2 regions of the Halalkalibacterium halodurans genome follow, and region 1 is predicted to be linked to the other one. Evidence: a T-box and tRNA genes for the amino acid it is inferred to sense, from the RefSeq annotation. Region 1 holds a T-box; the other holds one or more tRNA genes.

Region 1 (7,131 bases):
TTAAAAGAGTATGTAGAAAGTGATGAATTTGAAGAGCCGGTCGATGGCATCACCCTTCTTCAGCAATACATTCAAGCAGCTGAACCTTACATTACACGCTGTGAATTTGTCGGCGGCGCATTTCTATATGCTGTTCGTGTCGATACATCGGAAGGATTTGAGCTATGCCCAGCCGATACGTGCTCAATCGAAAGCAAATTTTGCCCAGTAGGGGAAGAACCCACGTCCAAATTTCAAATTTGCAAAGATTTCCATGACCCAGTCATTGAAAAATATGAACAAGTGCTGAAAGCGAACGACATTCAGGTTGCCGGCATTGAATGCATCCGCGATAAAGACGGAACACTTTACACGTATGACATTAACACGAACACAAATTACAATTCGGAGGCAGAGCAACGGGTAGGACAGTACGGCATGTTAGAGGTTGCAAAGTATTTAAAGAGCCTTTTGTCATTGGAGTGAGCTCGTCGCCTATGTAGACAAATACACGTTGAGGTGGCTCTACTTGTGCCACCTCGTTGTCATTATAATTCTTCCGGTGTTTTCACCCCCAGGACAGCCATAGCATCTGCGATGACTTCGCCAGTCCTTTCAGCTAGAATAAGCCTTGCCTGCCTCACCGTTTCATCATCTGCGAGAATGACGTATTTGTGGTAGAATTGATTGAATTTTTTACTGACGGTAAGGACATAACGGGCGAGCTGATGCGGCTCTCTTGCCTCGGTCGCCTTAATGAGCACATTCGGATAGTGAATAAGCACTTTTAACAAACTCCACCCTTCATCGTTCGTCACATGCTGCCAGTCCATGTGACGGCTATCATTTAGCTTATCCCCTCTCCGAAGAATGCTCTGGATTCTCGCGTACGTATACTGAACGTAAGGACCTGTCTCCCCTTCAAAGCTCAACGCGTCCTCTAAGCGAAAGTTCACATCTAGCCGGCGATCTTGCTTTAAATCGCCGAAAATGACAGCACCAACACCTACTGCTTCTGCCACCTCGTGTAAATGTGGATGGTTTGGGTGCTTTTCCTTTATTTTTGCCTTCGCATGGGCGACAACGTCATTCAGTACATCTTCTAGCATCACCACCCGACCTCTTCGCGTTGACATCTTCTTCCCATCCAACCTGAGTAATCCGAACGAAATGTGCTCACACTGATCCGCCCATTTATAGCCCATTTTCTTTAGCACGTGGAACACTTGCTTGAAGTGAAGCGTCTGTTCCCCTCCGACGACGTACAACAATTTTTCCCCTTTTTGCACGTGATGACGATAGATCGCCGTCGCTAAATCCCTTGTCGCATAAATGGAGGTTCCGTCCGATTTCACGATCAAACATGGAGGCAAGTCAGCATCCTCTAATGGCACGACAAGAGCACCTTCACTGCACGTGAGCAGTCCTTTTTCTTGTAGTTCCTTGACGACAGGTGCCATTTGATCATTGTAAAAGCTTTCCCCTAGGACATAGTCAAATTCAACCCCTAACCTGTTATACATTCTGTCAAATTCGTTCAGGCTTTCCTTGACAAAATAAGTCCAAAGACGGTCCGCTTCTTCATCACCTTCTTCCAGCTTTTTAAACCACTCCCTTCCCTCGTCTTCCAGCGATTCGTCCTTTTCCGCCTCTTCATGAAAACGAACGTAGAGTTCCAAAAAGGAGGCGATTGGGTTTTGCTTGAGAGCAACATCCCCACCCCAACGTTGATAGGCCGCAATTTGTTTCCCAAACTGTGTTCCCCAATCCCCAAGATGATTCACACGGATCGGATCATAGCCTGTTTTTTTCAGAAGATGGTACAACGCATGTCCGATAATCGTTGAACGCAAGTGGCCAATGCCGAATGGTTTTGCGATATTAGGAGAAGACATATCGATGACGACACGTTTACCATCCCCGCTATTCGGCTGCCAATACTGATTGGATTTCATCTCCTGAAATAATTGCCCAGCCACCGTCTCGCGATGAAAAAAGAAATTCACATAGCCTCCTGTCGCTTTTGCCGTGACCTCTTTATGTTCTAAAAAGGCGGCCTCAAGTTCCGCGGCAATGAATGGAGGAGCTTTTCTTTTCGTCTTGGCTAAAGTGAAACATGGAAAAGCCAAATCCCCTAGCGTCTCTTGAGGAGGAATCTCAAGAAGACGCTCGACTTCGTCTTCCTTCAACGATAAAATGCGAGCCAGTTCTTCTGAAATCATCTGCGCTAACATCCTAACCAATCCTTTCTACAATAAAATAAAAAACCCGCCTCTTCTAAAAAGAGGCGAGCTTTTACCCGCGGTACCACTCTCGTTACTCATTTGTGAGTCACTTGATGCACATAACGGTGACAAACCGGACCTGTCTACTTTTATTCAACAGGCCATTTCATGGGTGCGTTTCCTTTCACCAGTCCAATCGGCTCCCACCATCCCGACTCGCTTTTATGACTTTCGGTAAAAGTACTCTCCCAATCTTTAACGTTCACGCGATTCAGTTATCGAGCATTTTAACAGAGCCCACGCCATCTGTCTAGTATGATCTCATCCTTATTTTTCCGTCCGCTTCTTGCCTGCTTCGGTTACGGCAAAGCTACGCGTCATTGTTTTGATAGTATCTACATGTTTGAACCGTAAAGCAGACCAATCATCGTCAATGGCTACTTGGCGCACAGGCTCAAAGCCCGCTTCGGCCAAAAGCTGTGCCACCGTCTCGCGACTGCAATTAGAGCCACGGTAGGTTTTCGATGATTTTTTCGGATAACAGAGCCAAAGAAGTCCGTTTTCCGCTAGCTTCGAGAAGATCTTCATCGTTGCTTCTTGAAGCGCTTCGTTTGTTGTGCCAAACACTTGGATGAGCGGATAAGCTTCTTCTTTCGCCTCTTTATGAACTTCTTGTGGAAAAGCTTGGATGACATCTTCATATTCTTTCGGTGCATTGAGAATCAAAACCGGTTGCTCTGTATCTTTCAACTGCAATTTTTTAATAACAGGATGAGTCAAATGATTGGCCTCCTTATGTTTGATCTATCGTTAGTCTCTCCCATGATTAAATGCTTAATTAGACGAGCTACTACTTGACGTGACGACCGCTGCTGATGTAATGGCTAATACAACGCTAGCATTGATGGCATCGACCATTTCTTTTACGGCTTTGGAGACTGGTACGTCTTTTGTCAAATGCTTTACTTGTTTTTTCACGACACGTGCTTCCTGTCGATCAAATACTTGTCGTAACAGATCACACGCATTTACGAGTGAAAGGAGGACAAGAGTCCGTTCTTGGGCCAGCTCTTTGTTTTCTTCGATTTCAGTTGGCTGCAATACGAGGACTCTCAGCTTTTCCTTCACTTGTTCTTCCATTTCTCCGTCAACCGCTGGGTACGTTCGCGTTTCAAATAAGCCGAGAATTTTTCGCTTTTCTTCCTTTAAAATCCCTTGCTCAATCAAGAGCGTTAATACATCTTGCCGCAACGTTTTTAAGTCGCGTTTTAATCTTTGTACCCAATACTTCGCATTCCGTTTACGAGGCGTTTTGTTTATGATGTGTAGTGCCTTATCGAAAATCGGTTGGCCGACCGGCTTTGGATCAACAACGACAATGTTTTTCCCTTGAAGCTCTACTTTCCCTAACAGCATAAGATCGGCAAGCACCGCACCTGCTAAACCGTATGGAAGCGCCGTACTCGCCTGATAGTGGACTTTACCTGTTTCATCATTTAATCCGATCAGTAATAATTTTTCAGCTAACGTTAGCATCATTTATTCCACCTTTATTCCGTTTAACAAACTATACGTTTTTCATCGTGAAACGGTTGCGAAAACCTGTTGGCACAACAGGTTGATTCTTTAGGACTACAACTTAAGACTTTGTTATTCGACAAATACTGAAAAGCGATACTCAATTCCTTTCAGTAATTTCTTTTTTATCTCCACGATTTTCCCATTCTTTTCGACTTTTTTCTCACATTTCCTTTTAATAATTAATTATTTTTATATAAAAAAAGTAGTTTTTTCTCATTTTTTCTACAATTAAAGGAGTTCTGCAAACATTTCTAGAATCGAAACAAAATGGCGAGCGAATGCTTGCACACTATCTTCCTATAAAGGAGTGACTTTTATTGATGATGCGAACGTTTCGAACTTTTGTTAGCTTCACCCTTATTTTACTTCTAACGCTAACAAGCTACATACCAGTGAGTCAAGCGAATGGCGAATCGCCATCTCTTGCGCCGATGGTCGGGGAGATTGATACTTCTTCCTCTGCATTAGAGACCGTCATAGTCGAAATTGAAGATCCATCGATTATTGAAGCCAAACACCAAGGACAAAAACAGTCAAAAAACGAGCTAAAACAAGCCCGTCAATCGGTAATTGAGCAAATCCAAGACTTGGTCCCGTCAAGCACGGTTACTCATGAGTATGACTTTCTATTTTCCGGATTTGCCCTTGAGCTCCCAGCTCATCAAATTCCTTCTATTTTAGGGGTTGATGGCGTTCATGCTGTCTATCCAAATATAGAATATGAGGTAGAGACTGACTTTGACGAAATTGTCATTGAAAAGGATGCCTACAGCCCTGAGATGTTAGACAGCGCTCCCTTCATCGGCGCCAATGATGCGTGGGAAGCTGGTTATACAGGTGAAGGCATTACCGTAGCCATTCTTGATACAGGTGTTGATTACACACATCCTGATTTAGTCCACGCTTTTGGTGATTACAAAGGTTGGGATTTTATCGACAACAACGATGATCCACAAGAAACATCACCAGGTGATCCGCGTGGTGCAGAAACGACACATGGCACACACGTTGCTGGAACTGTAGCCGCCAACGGTCTGATCAAAGGGGTTGCCCCTGATGCAAACCTACTAGCATATCGTGTGCTAGGACCGGGTGGGCGTGGATCAACCGCTGGGGTAATCGCCGGAATTGAGCGTGCTGTTCAAGATGGCGCAGATATTATGAATCTATCATTAGGAAATACATTAAATGATCCTGACTTCGCGACAAGCATTGCCCTCGATTGGGCGATGGCCGAAGGAGTTGTAGCGGTTACGTCGAACGGAAATAGTGGTCCGAACAACTGGACAGTAGGGTCTCCTGGTACGTCCCGCGACGCCATTTCTGTCGGTGCCACTCGCTTGCCTTATAATAAGTACAAAGCGAGTGTGTTTACATCAGATGGAATCGATTATCCGAGTGCGGATATTATGGGCTTCCCGTCAGATGAGGAACTACTTGAACTCGATGGCGAGGCGTATGAATATGCTTTTGCAGGCCTAGGCAAACCGGGTGATTTTGAAGGTGTGGACGTTGAAGGAAAAATTGCCTTAATCGTTCGCGGAGAAATACCATTTGTCGAAAAAGCAGAAAATGCAAAAGCAGCGGGCGCAGTGGGCGCGATTATTTATAACAACGTTGCAGGAGTTCAGCCAACTGTTCCTGGACTGGCGATCCCAACGATTATGCTATCAAATGAAGACGGATTAAAGATGAGAAACGAGCTTGAAAATGGTCAGAATACCGTGACGTTCTCCATCGAGTTTGATAAACTCGTCGGCGAAACTGTTGCCGATTTCTCCTCACGTGGACCTGTGATGCATACGTGGATGATTAAGCCTGACGTTTCTGCACCAGGGGTTGCGATTGTGAGTACGATTCCAACGCACCAGCCTGATGATCCGTACGGTTACGGCTCACGTCAAGGGACGAGCATGGCCTCTCCTCACGTAGCAGGTGCAGCAGCGCTTCTCCTTGAAGCTCACCCAAACTGGGGTGTTGACCACGTGAAAGCAGCACTTATGAATACAGCTGAAAACCTTGTAGACGAAAACGGCAACCGTTACCCGCACAACACACAGGGGGCCGGAAGCATCCGTATCGTTGATGCAATTGAAGCTGAAACCCTTGTCACACCTGGTAGCCATTCGTTTGGTACGTTCACGAAAGAACGCGGAAAACAAGTGGAACGGCAGCATTTCACGATTCATAACTTATCGAACAAACGAAAAACGTATCAATTCGACGTTCAATTCGCTGGAAACCCAGACGGGATTAAAGTGAAAACGAGTAAAAACCTTCGCGTACAACCAGGAAAAACACAGAAGATTAACTTTAATGTACAAGTCGACGCGCGGAAATTAGATCCTGGTTATTACGAAGGTACGATCATCGTATCTGATGGATCGCAAACAGTAGAGGTGCCAACGATCCTCTTTGTATCAGAGCCAGATTATCCTCGGGTTACAACGTTTGATTTAGACATTGATGAAAATGGTGTATTGTTTGGAAGCGCCTATTTGCCAAACGGTGCAGAGGAGTTTGGTCTTTGGATTTACACGCGCGATACGCTAGAGTACGTCACATCGGCTGCTGTCGTGCAGAACATCGGCAAAGGCTATCATGACGTCACATGGGATACGACGGAGCTTGCTCCCGGCCGCTATTATGTGTTTGCCTATGCGGAACGACTCGGGAAAACCGACTTTGTCCTAGGGGATGAAATCGTAGTAAAATAACCTGTAACGAAGAAAAAGAGCTTGGGCTTTACACCCCGAGCTCTTTTTTCGGTTGAAACATTTGTGAATATTTTTTCCCAAAAAGGGCAAGAACGATGATGCTGATTAACGCCTCAGGCAGCACGTATGAGATGTTGTACACAAATGAATAGAGGGCTACAGGCGTTCCTTCTGGAGCATACTCCCCAAACCAAACGATGCCTGACGTAAAATGACATAAAAACCGGAGAAATGAGGCAAATAACACACCGCCGATCATCGCCGCATAAAAACGTTTCCCTTCAAATGAACCTTTTACGGCAAAAAGGCTAGCCAAGCCGATCGTTAAAAATGGTAGCGGATAGTCGAGGACAAGTTGAACAGGATGGACGACGTAGCCGCCAATTAATTTGAGCAAGCCGACAATCAATCCCGTCACAATCCCCGCTTTCCAGCCACGCCGGAAGGCCATAACAACGATCGGCAGCATCACGAGTGAAATCGACCCACCATACGCCCAAAAGACGCCAATTTTTACGAAGCTGAGCACGAACGCTAAACCACTCATGATAGCGATCTCGATTAAAATAAGTAACCTTGATGAAGCCATGAAAAAACATCTCCTTCCTACCCACAAGGAGATGCCGCAT
Region 2 (8,379 bases), 2.0 Mb from region 1:
CAGGATACCCGTTGCACAAAGCTCTTGACCATTTGCAGCTTCCGCAAGACGTGCAGCTGCTATTGTATGTCAGTGAACGGAATGGGGATTTGGCCCAAGGGTTTCGGAAATCTGGAGAGCTATTTAAGAAAAGGGAGGAGATGAAGCGAAAGTGGGAAGGCGCGATGCGCTATCCACTTTTATTAATCATCGTAACGCTGCTGCTGATGTTTATCCTTATGTATTTTGTCCTTCCCCACCATGAAACGTTATACCGTTCCCTACAAATCGAATTGCCAGTTATTACGAAGCTTGTAATCGCTTGTAGTGAAAAGCTTCCATGGTTGTTTACTGCCTTTTTCGTTGTGGCGATTTTACTTGTATTGACCTATTTTGTTACGTTTCACCGTTTTCCCCCAACGAAAAAAGTAACAGTGCTTTTACGAATACCAGGTTTGTCACAATGGACGAAGGAAGTGATCACATGTCTATTTTGTTTAACGCTAGGTGGTTTATTAAAAGGAGGACTTTCCATCATGGAGGCGCTTTCAATCTGTAAAGAACAAGATTTCTTTTTGTTCTTTCGAAGTGAGGGCGAGGAAATGATGTTAGAACTGGAGAATGGTGAACGACTTTATGAGTGCTTACGGCGCCGTCCTCATTATTTAAAAGAACTCCCATTTGTTGTGGAGAACGGGGAAAAAACAGGAAATTTAGCAAAGGATCTTTTATATTTTAGCGACTATCAACTAGAAGAGTTTGAGCGGAGAGTGAAAAAATGGCTTGTCGCAATCCAACCAATCGTTTTTAGTATGATTGGAGCGGTCATTCTTGTTCTGTTTTTAGCGATGATGCTTCCAGTTTTCCAAATGATCGGGGCTATATAAACGAAGCGGCCTGAATAAGTTCAGACCGATTTGTTAAAGGAGCTCTTCTATGTCGTCTTTTATTTTTATAGGAGAAGTACTTGGTGCATACCGTTTTACCACATTGCCGGAACGATCAATGAGAAATTTCGTGAAATTCCACTTAATCTTTTCAGTAAACAAGCCTCCTTGCTGACTTGTTAAATATTGAAACAGAGGGTGGGCTTCCTTTCCGTTTACCTTTACTTTTTCAAAAATAGGGAAGCTCACCCCATAATTCCGTTCACAAAAGGCAGCAATTTCGTTATGGTCACCAGGTTCTTGGTTCATAAATTGATTACTAGGAAATCCAAGCACAGTGAATCCTTGATCTTTATACGTTTCATACAAGATTTGTAGCTCTTCATATTGAGGGGTGAGCCCACACTTGCTGGCCGTATTGACGATGAGTAGAACTTGATCCTTATAATCAGAAAGAGCCTTTTCTTCTCCGTTAATAAGTCGTGCGGAAAATTCATGTATGCTCATCACGAGCCTCCTTTTCCTTCTTTTAAAAATAATGTATACTGTACAACAAGGAATTTCAAAGAAAATGAGCCAATAAAATTTTTTTGGAATAACTATTGATTTTTCTAGTGAATGTATGGTATATTATAAACCGTCGCTACGAGATACACATGATGGGGCCTTAGCTCAGCTGGGAGAGCGCCTGCTTTGCACGCAGGAGGTCAGCGGTTCGATCCCGCTAGGCTCCACCATTTAATTGCATGATGTTGGAGGAGTACCCAAGTCTGGCTGAAGGGATCGGTCTTGAAAACCGACAGGCGGGTTAAACCGCGCGGGGGTTCGAATCCCTCCTCCTCCGCCACTTTACAACAACATCCATTTACTTTATAACGACGCGGGGTGGAGCAACGAGCGAAACTTCTGCCGAGAAAGCAACGAGTAACCTCGACGCATGATAGCGTCTGAGAGGAAACGAGAAGAGGAGAGGTCCTGCTTCTTTAGAAAAAAACAACATCCATTTACTTTATAACGACGCGGGGTGGAGCAGTCTGGTAGCTCGTCGGGCTCATAACCCGAAGGTCGGCGGTTCAAATCCGTCCCCCGCAACCAAAGATGGAGGGGTAGCGAAGTGGCTAAACGCGGCGGACTGTAAATCCGCTCCCTCAGGGTTCGGCGGTTCGAATCCGTCCCCCTCCACCATTTATAGTCTTGGCGACTGTGGCGAAGTGGTTAACGCACCGGATTGTGGCTCCGGCACTCGTGGGTTCGATTCCCATCAGTCGCCCCATTTTGCTTTTGATATTGGGCTATAGCCAAGCGGTAAGGCAACGGACTTTGACTCCGTGATGCGCTGGTTCGAATCCAGCTAGCCCAGCCAATAGGCGGAAGTAGTTCAGTGGTAGAACACCACCTTGCCAAGGTGGGGGTCGCGGGTTCGAATCCCGTCTTCCGCTCCAGGCGCCCGTAGCTCAATTGGATAGAGCGTTTGACTACGGATCAAAAGGTTAGGGGTTCGACTCCTCTCGGGCGCGCCATTGAAATGAAAAACCAATCATCAGAAAACAACATAACATGCGGGTGTAGTTTAGTGGTAAAGCCTCAGCCACGAGCAAAACATCTGCCGAGAAAGTAGCGAGTTGCCTTGACGCATCAAGCGACGCAAGCTTGGCGAGAAGAGGAAGAGGCATGAAAAACCAATCATCAGAAAACAACATAACATGCGGGTGTAGTTTAGTGGTAAAACCTCAGCCTTCCAAGCTGATGTCGTGGGTTCGATTCCCATCACCCGCTTTGAAAATAGAAGGCGTCCAAGTTTGTTAATAACAAGGACGCTATTTTTCTTGTTTTTTTTCAGGTACTGGATCAATTCCGCCCCGATGAAAAGGGTGACATTTAGAAATGCGTTTAATTGTTAGCCATCCACCTTTCAATACGCCAAACCGTTGAATCGCTTCAATTCCATAGTGGGAACATGTAGGATAAAAACGGCATGTTGGTGGCGTTAGAGGTGAGATGAATTTTTGATACAATCGAATGCAGCCAATAAAAAAACGTTTCATGTTTATCATCCTTTTTTGCGAATCCATGTAAAAATAATCGAAAATAAAAAAGGAAAGCTGTATCATATTGTCGAAATAGAAGATGACCCTACATGGAAAGGAGGGTATTCTTCTTTATTGACTCCTTCTTTTATCTTCTCTTTCCCTCTCGAGCTTGTCAACTTTATTCCCTTTGTCTTAATTAAATGAACGAAAGGAGCTGAAACATGAAAAAACCGTTCCACCGCCAAGCTGGTTTTACGCTTGTCGAAATGATGATCGTCTTAATGATCATATCTATTTTGCTGCTTGTAGCTCTTCCAAGTATGACGAAAAACAATGAGGTGGCTGGGGATAAAGGTTGTGAAGCCACCGTTAAGTTATTACAAACACAAGTTCACGCTTATGAAATTGACCATGATCGACTTCCTACCAATTTGGATGCATTAAAACGAGAAGGATATGTAGAGCATACTGAATGCCCCAATGGGAAAAAGCTAACACTTCGAAATGGAGTCGTGGCTATTAGTGAGTAGATCTAACGGTTTTACCCTCATGGAAACCCTCATCGTGCTCTTCATCTTTTCCATTCTCATCAGCCTTCCACTTGCTTTCCTACCTAGCCAATCAAAGCATCAGCAATCTGAGCATGCTGCCCGTCTATTTAACGAAGATCTTTTGTTCGCACAGCACCTAGCAATGACCGAAGGAATGAGAATCAAGGTTGAGATCGATCATCACAATGAACGATACACATTGGTTAGTGACTCGAGTCGTTCCTATCTAAGTCGAGCATTTCCAATGGAAGGGATGTATTTTGAAGAAGGAACATTAGGGGGAAATCGCCCGATTGAATTTCTTCCAAATGGCCATCCCCGTTTTGCAGGTTCTATCTCTTTATACGCAGGGGATCGTCAATATCGATACACGATTATGATTGGTAAAGGAAAGGTGAAATATGAACGATTGTAAAGGGTATACACTTATAGAAGTGTTGGTTGCCCTTGTTTGTTTATCGATTATGACGGCTGCTTTATTCCCTGCTTTTGTTTGGTTTATGAACGAGTCAGCAGATGTTAAACGGGTAAAGGTTGCTCAATTTTTGTTGGAGGATGCCTACCATGAATATTTATCTATCCATGAACTGCGTACAGAAACGATCGTTGGAGAAACAGTGTACCAGTTTAATCTCAAGGAAAGTGAGCTTGGGGCTGTTCAATTATGCATCCATTGGGTAAATCGGAAAGGGCAAGCGTATGAGACGTGTCGGCTTGCAAAATTGTAAGGGATTCACGTTGATCGAAGTGTTACTCACGTTAGCCTTGATCATGATACTATTAACAGTCATTCCTCTGTTTTTACCCCTCCTTTCCCTTCCTTCATCCTCCACCATCTCAACGAACGAGACAATCGTTTTTTTTAACCAACTAGCGGCAGAAGCACGTCAGTCCGTTCGGATCGAATTTGATTCACCATCTCGTCGTCTCCTTTTGTACCAGCCGTCAGGTGATATCATTAGTTTTGAACTGATAACGGACGAGCGGATTCGTCGTCAGGTTAATCGCCAAGGACAAATCATTGTACTGTACCACGTTGTTGATTTTTATTGTGAGTCAACCGCTGAAATATGGCGCTGTGCTATTTATGATCAGACGGGACGGGTAGGGGAACGACCATTACCAACGTTTGAGCAGTTAGCAGGTGTTAAAAAGTGAAAAAACTTCATAATCAAAACGGGTTTGCCTTACCGCTCATGTTATGCCTCTTGATGCTTTTGGCTGCAGCTTCTCTCTATTGGTGTGAATCTTTGTTAATGGAAAAAAGGATCGTTCAGCAACAGGAATACGTCATGCAATTAGATTCGCTCATTCAAGTCGGAATGAAAACACTTTTAACAGAGGAGAACGGTGGCTTGGAAAATGCAGTGCTACGATTTGGTCAAGATGTTGTTGCGTATCAGGTCCGTTCGTCAACGGATACAACAGCAACCATACAAATAACAGCAGAGCTTGGATCAGGTCAGCGTAAGTCAGTCGTTGTGTCAATCGATTTAGCTAAAGGAACTCTCCGGGACTATCGGGAAGTGAATCCATAACAAAGGTTAAATTTTTTGAATGCGGGAATAATGATTGTGAGAGACGGCTTTGCTGAGAGAAAGGAGCTTACTTATGTCTTTTCAGGATTTAGTAAAGTTTATTACCCAGCAGCTCGTGATGAGGATGCATGAATCAAAAGAGGAGCGTAAGGCAAAGCAGTTGGAAAAAAAGGAATACAGGCCACCATTGTCTCATCATGCTTTTGGAAGCATCCCTGTGGCCATGTCGATTGCTTGGAAAAACTCAAAGATTCGTGCCAAACTTCAGCGTTCAAAATAGCCTTAAGGAGAGGACACAGTTTTGACAAGGAAAGTGGCATTTACATTTGATCCTTGTTTCCGATATAATAGACCTGTACTCTATTGTGTAAATGCTTAACTATGCGTAGGGAATGGAATCGACAGCTTTTGATGTGAAGGAGGGAGACGACATGGAGCGAATGTATCGTGTCATGGCATTTTGGACAGGAATAATGGCTGTCTTATTTTACGTTGGTGACATGTATAATGTGGCTCTGCTATTCTTTGCCAAAACAGGTGCCTTTATTGCGTTAAGTTACCTTAACTTATCGGAACGGGTATACATGTACATCTTTGGTGCATACTTAACGGTTTTCTTTATCGGGTTTACGTACTATTCGACTTTCTTGCTCGTACCGAGCTTCGGGGGTCATTAAAAGAGTGTGAGGTTATTCCGAAGCAATGGAATAACCTCTTTCTTTTTGCATCAGGGAACTCGTAACGATAGGATCTACATATTTAAAAGCCTGATAAAAATGGATTGCCGTCCATCTCGTGGCCGATCGTTGTCGTTGGACCGTGGCCTGAAGCGACGGTCGTATCTTCAGGTAACTCAAGAAGCTTGTCATGGATGCTGTCTAATAAGAGTTGATGATCCCCGCCAGGTAAATCGGTTCGTCCGATGCTGCCTGCAAAGAGGGCGTCACCAGAAAACACGATTTTATCTTCTTTTGCATAATACGAAAGGCTCCCTGGGGAATGTCCAGGTGTTTCCAACACTTGATAGGAAAATGAACCAATCGATAAATCTTGTTCTCCGGTTATGAGGTGTTCTGCTTCTCGAGCTTTAATTGATGAACCAGGAATAAACAGACTAGAGCCATTTCGTTGAGGATCTATGAGCCACTCTTTTTCATTTTCATGTATGTAAACTGGGATATGAAATGTATTACGCACGTCCTCCACTGCTCCGATGTGATCAAAATGGGCATGGGTTAATAAAATGGCGAGCGGGGTAATTTGTCTTTCCCGTAACCAAGTGATTAATTTTTCACCTTCACCGCCCGGATCAAAAATAATTCCTTCTCCTTGATCGTTTGTATGAATGTAGCAATTGGTTTGTAGTGGACCTAACGGTAGCTGAAACCAACTCATCGTATCGCCTCCAAAAGATTTACGTATGTCTGTATTGTACCTTGGTTTCCCCTCTTTTTTCAAAAGAGAGAGGGCTAGAGGAACTCGACAAATGAGAAGAAAACGTTTAAAATGGACAATGTATGCGAAAGCTATAAGTGCAGCTTGGGATTGTTTACAGCTCTGTCATAATTTCAAGCTGTTAATGGATCGAAAGATGTTTATAATAATGATGAACTTATTGTTTCCATCGGTCATTTTTACATACGAAAAGGGGGAGACACCATGTTTGTAGCGGTTACAATGTTGCTCGTAGCCATTCTTTGTGGGCTAGCCGTTGTTCGTGAATTGCGTCGGAAAAACCTTTTTGCTGTTGGGTTTGCCGCAATCTCAATGGCGGTATTTGGTTGGTTTTCGATCGCAACCATCGTCACCTACATTTCAAGCGGAGGAACTCAAGGGATTCCAATGTAATGGTCAGAAAGAGGCTGGGACAAATCTAACTAAGAAGTAATTGTAGAAAGGGTCCGATCATCAAAATAAGATGTTTGGACCCTTTTTAGTTGTATTTTTGGTCATCTGTTGTCCTATTAACTGCTCATGGCGGTGTACTTTCTCAAGTTCACCGCCATGAATGCAAAACCTAATTCATTTTTTACCTTCTCTTTTCCTCTCACTGACATACGAGTGAAACCCAAATTAGCCTTCAAAAATCCGAAGACTGGTTCCACATCAATCTTACGTTTACCGTAGATTTCGCCCGTTTTCTCTTCTGAAAGCTTTTGTCTGATGGATTCCTTTTGCTGTTCCCATTTTTCATTGTAGTGTATTTTTCGATTATGGCCTTCTTTAGCCTTGGTGCATTGGGAACGGAATGGGCAACCTGAACAATCCTCACACTCGTAGACTTTAAATGCTCGTGTAAAACCACTTTTATCTTTCCGATTCGATAGGTAACGGAACGTCAACTTTTGCCCGTTTGGACATGTAAAAGAATCTGTTTCCTCGTCATATTCCCAATTGGCAGAGTGAAAGTCGTTATTTTTATATCTTTTTTTCTTCTCCTTACGGTACATATTATACGTGATAAGTGGAGTGCACTCCCGATTCATTACATCTTCATAATTCTGTTCACTACCATACCCTGCATCAGCGACAATGTACTGGGGCAGCTTAAAGAAGTGTTCCTCAATCTTATCCAGAAAAGGAATAAGCGTGCGTGTATCTGTTGGATTTGCGAAGACATCAAATGCAAGCGTATATTGCCCTTCTGTCGCAATTTGCACATTATATCCTGCTTTTAGCTGGCCGTTCTTCATGTAATCATCTTTCATTCGCATAAAAGTGGCATCCGGATCCGTCTTGGAATAACTGTTACGCTCTCCGAATATGGACATGTCGTTTTGGTATTTTTGTTTGCGGGCCAAAAAATCTTTGAACTGTTTGAGGTACTGTTTCGATCTTTTGCGTTCCGAACGTAGTTGTTTACGTTCCTCTACTTCTGCACTTTCTTTAATTTTTTTATCAAATTCCTCCACTTTCTCGTCAAGCTTTTGCACGACCTCGTGGAGTTCTTTAGGAGATAGTTCTTCCTGATCTTCCCGTTCTATTACCGGAATAATTTCCTTTTCCAGCAATTCATCATACATTTGATTGGATTTCTCCACCAAAGCTGCACTGTATTTTTCCGTCGCTTTGCGCCAAACAAACGTAAATTTATTGGCGTTCGCTTCGATCTTCGTCCCGTCAATAAAGATAGCTTCTTCCTCTATCAATTTTTCCTGCACAAGCTGGCAACGAAATTGGACGAAGCACTGACGTAGTAGTTCTTTTACGTCTTCGTGGACACGAAAGCGATTGATGGTACGGTAACTCGGTTCGTATCCTTGAGCCAGCCACATCATACGAATACTATCCTTGAGTAATGCTTCCATTTTTCTTCCGGAGAAAACAGATTGTGTGTAAGCACATAAAATCACTTTCATCATCATTCGTGGATGGTAAGCAGGGCTGCCCGTTT

What was found. A T-box is a leader RNA that pairs with one kind of tRNA and senses whether it is charged. The one in region 1 lies ahead of argS (arginine--tRNA ligase), so its partner is inferred to be a tRNA-Arg.
Region 2: it has a tRNA-Arg gene. The T-box ahead of argS (arginine--tRNA ligase) is inferred to sense a tRNA for this amino acid. The anticodon was not compared.

What each region holds. Positions count from the first base shown of each region.
Region 1 covers NZ_CP040441.1:913,397-920,527, reverse strand. The annotation lists gene FED51_RS04445 (ATP-grasp domain-containing protein) at 1-465, shown strand, start outside; gene argS (arginine--tRNA ligase) at 528-2,213, opposite strand; T-box leader at 2,260-2,469, opposite strand; gene FED51_RS04435 (DUF3052 family protein) at 2,532-2,984, opposite strand; gene FED51_RS04430 (GOLPH3/VPS74 family protein) at 3,039-3,743, opposite strand; gene FED51_RS04425 (S8 family serine peptidase) at 4,106-6,502, shown strand; gene thiT (energy-coupled thiamine transporter ThiT) at 6,531-7,091, opposite strand.
Region 2 covers NZ_CP040441.1:2,953,929-2,962,307, reverse strand. The annotation lists gene comGB (competence type IV pilus assembly protein ComGB) at 1-866, shown strand, start outside; gene FED51_RS14405 (glutathione peroxidase) at 900-1,373, opposite strand; tRNA gene FED51_RS14400 (tRNA-Ala) at 1,528-1,603, shown strand; tRNA gene FED51_RS14395 (tRNA-Ser) at 1,621-1,713, shown strand; tRNA gene FED51_RS14390 (tRNA-Met) at 1,885-1,961, shown strand; tRNA gene FED51_RS14385 (tRNA-Tyr) at 1,967-2,051, shown strand; tRNA gene FED51_RS14380 (tRNA-His) at 2,064-2,139, shown strand; tRNA gene FED51_RS14375 (tRNA-Gln) at 2,155-2,229, shown strand; tRNA gene FED51_RS14370 (tRNA-Gly) at 2,234-2,308, shown strand; tRNA gene FED51_RS14365 (tRNA-Arg) at 2,310-2,386, shown strand; tRNA gene FED51_RS14360 (tRNA-Gly) at 2,572-2,642, shown strand; gene yidD (membrane protein insertion efficiency factor YidD) at 2,684-2,911, opposite strand; gene comGC (competence type IV pilus major pilin ComGC) at 3,118-3,426, shown strand; gene comGD (competence type IV pilus minor pilin ComGD) at 3,419-3,862, shown strand; gene FED51_RS14340 (type II secretion system protein) at 3,849-4,175, shown strand; gene FED51_RS14335 (competence type IV pilus minor pilin ComGF) at 4,195-4,605, shown strand; gene comGG (competence type IV pilus minor pilin ComGG) at 4,602-4,985, shown strand; gene FED51_RS14325 (YqzE family protein) at 5,059-5,265, shown strand; gene FED51_RS14320 (DUF2626 domain-containing protein) at 5,417-5,662, shown strand; gene FED51_RS14315 (MBL fold metallo-hydrolase) at 5,745-6,380, opposite strand; gene FED51_RS14310 (DUF2759 domain-containing protein) at 6,645-6,833, shown strand; gene FED51_RS14305 (IS1182-like element IS663 family transposase) at 6,950-8,379, opposite strand, start outside.